Linked DNA regions of Azospirillum brasilense. The protein of the gene in region 2 binds, or shares a complex with, the protein of the main gene of each other region. Links are inferred from orthologs where the notes say so. Each region holds a gene or a part of one and is shown on either strand. Other genes may lie near its edges.

Region 1 (3,061 bases), 330 kb from region 2 along the record:
CGTCGTTCACCAGCGCGATGCGGATGAAGGGGGCGCCGGGGTTGGCCTCGCCGGGGTTGCAGCGGGTCAGGTAGGCACCGGGCAGCACGCGGATGCCGCCCTCCGCCCAAAGGCGGCGCGTCGCCTCCTCGCCGTCGCCGACCTCCAGCCACAGGAAGAAGCCGCCGTCCGGACGGTAGTAGCCGTAGCGTCCCTTCAGCGAAGCCTCCGCCGCGTCGAACTTGGCGCGGTAGAGCGCGCGGTTCTCCTCGACATGCGCCTCGTCCCGCCACAGGGCGGCGCTGGCCGCCAGCACCGGCAGCGGCATCCCGGCGTTGGAGTAGCTGCGCAGACGGGTGAAGCGGGACATCAGCTCCGGATCGCCGGCCACGAAGCCCGAGCGCAGCCCGGCGGCGCTCGACCGCTTGGACAGGGAATGGAAGACCAGGATGTTCGCCCAGGGCTTCCCCTCATGGGCCAGCCCCGACGCGACCTGGAGCGCGCCGACCGGCGCCTTGTCCAGGTAGATCTCGGCGTAGCACTCGTCCACCGCCAGGATGAAGCCGTAACGCCGCGCCAGCCCGATCGCCCGCTCCAGATAGGCGGCGTCGGCCGCCGCCCCCTGCGGGTTGGCCGGGGTGCAGAGGTAGAACAGCGCCGTGCGCTCCAGCAGCTCCGGCGTCAGCGCGTCGAGGTCGGGCAGGAAGCCGGTCTCGCGGGTGGAGGGCAGGAACACCGGCTCGGCCCCGGCGAGCAGCGCCGCCCCCTCGTAGGGCGCGTAGAAGGGGTTGGGCATCAGCACCGCCGGCTGGCGGCCCGCCTTGCTCGGCGGCACGGCCAGCAGGGCGAGGAGGAACAGCGCCTCGCGCGTGCCGGACACCGGCAGGACGGATTTTTCGGCGTCGAACAGCCCGTCCGGCAGGGCGTAGCGGCGGGTCAGCCAGGCGCCCACCGCCTCGCGGAACTCCGGCGTGCCGCCGACCGGCGGGTATTTGCCCCACAGATGGGCGTTGGCGCGCAGCGTCTCGTCGATGATGGCCGGCGGCTGGTGCTGCGGCTCGCCCACCGACATCATGATCGGCTCGGCGTTGGCGCGCGGCGTCACCCCGGACAGCAGGGCCGCCAGCCGGGTGAAGGGGTAGTCCGACAGCCGGTCGAGCCGGTCGTTGACGAGAGCGAAGGTGCCGAGGTCCGGGAGCGACATGCCGCCGAGAATCCTTTCCATGAGGACGGCCCGAGAAGGCCGGGCCGGCCCCGAGGGGCACGGCCCGTCAGGGGCCTCTGGGGGCCTCTGCCCGATACGAAACGGAAACGATCCTACCGGCGGTGGAGTCCCGGCACAAGGGCACAAAACCGGACGAGGCCCGGTCAAGGGAAAGCATACGCCGCCCGTTCCGGCGGCCTTGGCGCCACGGTGGAAGGACTGGCGCGCCCGGCCTCAAGTCACCGGGCAGATCATCGAGGACCCGCGGCAAGAAAAAGCGGACGCGCCTTCCCCCCTTGCGGGAGGGGCCGGGCGATGATGCCCCGCCCGGTCCGCTTCCTCCAGGACGCCTCAGAGCGCTTCGGTGTTGGTCTCGCCGGTGCGGATGCGCACGGCCTGGGCGATGTCCAGAACGAAGATCTTGCCGTCGCCGATGCGGCCGGTGTTGGCGGCCTTCTGGATCGCCTCGACCACCTGCTCGTACTGGTCGTCGGACACCGCGACCTCGACCTTCACCTTGGGCAGGAAGCTCACGGAATACTCGGCGCCGCGGTAGATCTCGGTCTGACCCTTCTGGCGTCCGAAGCCCTTCACCTCGCTCACCGTCAGGCCCTGAATCCCGAGCGACGTCAGCGCCTCGCGCACTTCGTCGAGCTTGAACGGCTTGATGATGGCCATAACCAGTTTCATGTGGCTTCCCCTTGGTATGCGTGTTTGCGGGCCCTTGCGGTCGCCCGGTCCCCCCTCGGCCGATCCCGCCGTGGCGGCGGGTTTTCCGAACGTGACTCGAGCGTGTTCGCCTCGACCATAAAAATCAATGTCTTCAAAAATCGTGCCGGTTGCAGAATCGCCCCTTTTCAGCGGTTTTTGGCTGTTTCGCCGATCGATTGGGCAGGTCGTGCCCAAGAATTACGCAAATCGGGGACCGCGACGCCGCGCCGCTGGACATCCGGAGCAAGCGGAACGATTGTTCGTACCCGTCTACACTGATCGAAGGGCAGCGCCATCATGACCGAATCGGGCACCACCGCAGCGCAGGAGATCACGACCGACGTCGTCGTGTTGGGCGGCGGACTGGCCGGGCTCAGCATGGCGGCGGCCCTGGCCACCGCGGGCGTTCCGGTCGTCTGCATCGACCGTGACAGCCCGGACCGGCAGGCGGAAAACGATTTCGACATCCGCACCACGGCGGTCGCCTACGCCTCGATGAAGGTGCTGGAGGGGGCGGGCGTGTGGAAGCACATGGAGCCCGACGCCGGCCCGATCCTGGACATCCGGGTGGCCGACCAGTTCTCGCCCCTGTTCGTCCATTACGACCACAAGGAACTGACCTGGGACGGCCAGAACCAGCCCTTCGGCTGGATTCTCGACAACAAGGACATGCGCCGCGCCCTGTTCGCCCGTGCCAAGGAACTGCCCGGCCTGCACCATCTGGCCCCGGCCCAGGCGGTCTCGATCGAGCGCAGCCGCGCCGGCGCCACGGTGACGCTGGCCGACGGGCGGGTGGTCAGGGCCCGGCTGGTCGTCGGGGCGGACGGGCGCCGCTCGCTGGCGCGGGAGAGCGCCGGGATCAAGCTGCGCAGCTGGGCCTACGACCAGACCGCGATCATCTGCACGATCCGCCATTCGGAGCCGCACAACGGCGTGGCGGTGGAGCATTTCCTGCCCAACGGCCCCTTCGCCGTGCTGCCGATGACCGGGAACCGCTCCTCCATCGTGTGGAGCGAGAAGCGGTCGCTGGTCGACATGTACCTGAAGCTGCCGGAGGACCAGTTCATCGACGAGCTGACCCGCCGGTCGGGCGGCTATCTGGGCGACATCGAGCTGGTGACCCGGCGCGACGCCTGGCCGCTGTCGGTCCTGCTGGCCGAGCGCTTC
Region 2 (3,134 bases):
CGGAATTGATGCAGTTCGACAGCGCGAAGTCGATGATCCGGAACTTGCCGCCGAAATAGGTGGCCGGCTTGGCGCGACGGTCGGTCAGCTGCTTCAGCCGGCTGCCCCGGCCGCCGGCCAGGACGAGGGCCACGGCGCGGCGCGGCGCCAGCCGCAGATCCCGTTTGTCGAGCATGTGTCTCCCCTTTCGGTTCTCTTTTTTGCTGTCGGCCATCCGGAAGCGTCCGGCGGACCAGCGTGGGCGGAGGCCGCTTGTTCCCGGCCCCGTCCGGCTCCGCCGGTTGAGATCATGACCGTGCCACATTTCACCGGGGCGGGCCAATAGGCCGAGGGGAACAGGCCGGAAATAGAAGGGGGCTGCCCAACGGTTGTGCGGAATTCAGACGCAGCTTTGTGCACAAAAAGCAGGCAAGCGCGCGGGAAACGAGCGCGCAACGCCCGAACGGGCGGCAATCGGCCTGCAATCCACGGGCGAATCACGCCGCGCCGCAAGGCTTTGGATGGTCCGATTTTCTGCTCAATTTCTGAGCAGCGCAGGTCCGCGACTCGGGTCCTATGCTGCTTTGCGGTCATCCGAAAGGCCGCAACCACCGCGATTCCTAGCCCTTTTGGGTTGGCACGCTTCTTGAAGACAAATCGGCGTACACGGCCCCCTCCCGCCGCCCCGTCTGTACCGGGGACGGGGCGAAACGGGCCAGAAGCATTCGAATAAAGAGGAGCCTCGATGAGCCGTCTCTTCACCCTCGCCGCGCCGACGATGGCGGCGATTCTGGGCTTGGCCGGTCTGCCTGCCGCCGCCCTCGCCCAGGAAGCGGCCGCCGCCGCGGCCGAGCCCACCCTGAGCAGCGGCGACACGGCTTGGATGCTGGTCGCCACGGCGCTGGTTCTGTTCATGACCATCCCGGGTCTGGCCCTGTTCTACGGCGGCATGGTCCGCAAGATGAACGTGCTGGCCATCGTGATGCAGAGCTTCGCGATCTGCTGCCTGGTCAGCATCCTGTGGTTCTTCGCCGGTTACAGCATCGCCTTCACCGAGGGCACCCCGTATTTCGGCGGCCTGTCGAAGTTCATGCTGTCGGGCATCACCAAGGACGGCCTGTCGGGCGTCATTCCGGAGACGGTCTTCATCGTCTTCCAGATGACCTTCGCCATCATCACCCCGGCCCTGATCACCGGCGCCTTCGCCGACCGCATGAAGTTCTCCTCGATGCTGGTCTTCACGGGCCTGTGGTCGCTGATCGTCTACGCGCCGATCACCCACTGGGTCTGGGGTCCGGGCGGCTATCTGATGGGTGACGGCGTGCTCGATTACGCCGGCGGCACCGTGGTGCACATCAACGCGGGCGTGGCCGGTCTCGTCGCCGCCCTCGTGCTGGGCAAGCGCAAGGGCTACCCGAACGAGAACTTCGCCCCGCACAACCTCGTGCTCAGCCTGATCGGCGCCTCGATGCTGTGGGTCGGCTGGTTCGGCTTCAACGCGGGTTCCGCCGTGGCCGCCGACGGCCGTGCGGGCATGGCCATGCTGGTCACGCAGATCGCCGCCGCCACCGCCGCCATGTCCTGGCTGCTGGTCGAGTGGGCCACCAAGGGCAAGCCCTCGGTCCTCGGCATCATCTCCGGCGCCGTCGCCGGCCTCGTCGCCATCACCCCGGCCTCGGGCTTCGTCGGTCCGACCGGCGCCCTGGTCATCGGTCTGGTCGCCGGCGTGGTCTGCTACTGGGGCGCCACCGGCCTCAAGCGCGCCCTCGGCTATGACGACTCGCTGGACGCCTTCGGCGTGCACGGCGTGGGCGGCATCGTCGGCGCCATCCTGACCGGCGTCTTCGCCCAGGAAGCCATCGGCGGCACCGCCGGCGCCCTGGAAGGCAACGTCGGCCAGATCTGGACGCAGGTCTACGGCATCCTGGCCACCGTCGCCTACTCGGCGGTCGGCTCCTTCATCATCCTGAAGGTCATCGACGTGGTGATGGGCCTGCGCGTCGACGAGGACGTCGAGCGCGACGGCCTGGACCTCGCCCTGCACGGCGAGACCATCCACTAAGCACCCTTTGCTGCCTGGTTGTTTCCTCCATGAACTTCCGCCGCCGGGGCCTCCCGGCGGCGGATTTTTCATTTTGGAAGCCGTGACGCGCTCAGCGGCGCAGATACATCTTGCCGACGCCGTTCAACGCCGTGAAAAGCTGCGTGAACTGCGCCAGGAAGGCGTCCCAGGCCAGCGGGCCGGCCTTCTCCGCCACCGCCTGGTGGATGGCCCCCAGGCTGGTCCGCCCGTCCACCCGAGCCAGGATCGGCCCGGCCAGACGGGGCAGGGGCAGGGGGACGACGGCGCCCATCAGCTCGGCCTCCAGCACGCCGCCGGGGGGCAGGCCCTTGGCCACCGCGGCGCCGTAGAGGTCGCGCAGAACCGGCACCACCTCCGGCCCGTCCGGGCGGGCGACGGCGCCCTCGGCATCCTCGGGGCGGACAAGATAGGCGATGTGCTTGGTCATGCTGCCGGTGACCTGCTCGGTCCAGGCGGCGCGCTCCAGCCGCGACAGCCCGTCCAGCCGCTTCAGCAGGCGGGGATCCTTCACCCAGACGGCGGGGTCGTAGCGGTACGGCTCCACCAGCGCGGCGATGGTCAGACCGCCCGCCGCGGCCAGCTCCGCCAGCTCCGGCACGGTGAAGGGCCGGTCGCAGGAATGCAGCAGCAGGTCGTAAAGGTCGGCGTCGGCCTGTTTGTGGTCGTTGATGAAGGGGTTGCGCAGCAGCCAGTTGGACGGCGGCAGGCGCTCGATCAGCCGGCGGGCCAGCGCCACCTGCTCCTTCGGCGGCAGGTCCGCCGTAAGGGTGCGCAGCGCCGCCTGCATGGGATAGACGCCGGTGCGCCCGTACGGCGCGTAGACCATCAGCCCGATCCCGCCGCCCGGCTTCAGCGCCCCGGCCAGCGAGCGGACGCCCGCCGCCGGCTCGTCCAGATGATGGAGCACGCCGCAGCAGTCGATGTAGTCGAACGGCCCCCCCTCCTCCAGCAGCCCGCCGAGGTCGAGGAGCGAGCCGCGGCGGAAGTCGATGTTGGTCAGCCCGCGCACCGTGGCCCGCGCCGCGGCGACGTCGCGCGCGGCGTCGGAGAGGTCGAGATAGGTGACGCGCCC

Evidence for each region.
Region 1: the proteins of D3869_RS08705 (region 2) and glnK are in contact, whole or in part, in a solved structure (PDB 2NS1), measured with the Escherichia coli proteins. The link is inferred for Azospirillum brasilense from one-to-one orthologs.

The regions. Positions count from the first base shown.
Region 1 is NZ_CP032345.1:1,470,286-1,473,346, reverse strand. What follows is about bases 205-2,954. They hold glnK (P-II family nitrogen regulator), read right to left. Parts: upstream 1,874-2,954; coding sequence 1,535-1,873; downstream 205-1,534. Other genes in these bases: D3869_RS07150 (UbiH/UbiF/VisC/COQ6 family ubiquinone biosynthesis hydroxylase), read left to right, coding at 2,192-2,954; D3869_RS07160 (aminotransferase class I/II-fold pyridoxal phosphate-dependent enzyme), read right to left, coding at 205-1,183. In the rest of the region: more of D3869_RS07160, read right to left, coding at 1-204; more of D3869_RS07150, read left to right, coding at 2,955-3,061. UniProt on the Escherichia coli protein: Involved in the regulation of nitrogen metabolism. Regulates the activity of its targets by protein-protein interaction in response to the nitrogen status of the cell.
Region 2 is NZ_CP032345.1:1,799,845-1,802,978, forward strand. The notes cover bases 60-2,882. They hold D3869_RS08705 (ammonium transporter), read left to right. Parts: upstream 60-724; coding sequence 725-2,041; downstream 2,042-2,882. Other genes in these bases: glgC (glucose-1-phosphate adenylyltransferase), read right to left, coding at 60-175; D3869_RS08710 (class I SAM-dependent methyltransferase), read right to left, coding at 2,133-2,882. In the rest of the region: more of glgC, read right to left, coding at 1-59; more of D3869_RS08710, read right to left, coding at 2,883-3,134. UniProt on the Escherichia coli protein: Involved in the uptake of ammonium/ammonia (NH(4)(+)/NH(3)). Transport is electrogenic. Following sequestration of NH(4)(+) at the periplasmic face, NH(4)(+) is deprotonated and neutral NH(3) is transported into the cytoplasm.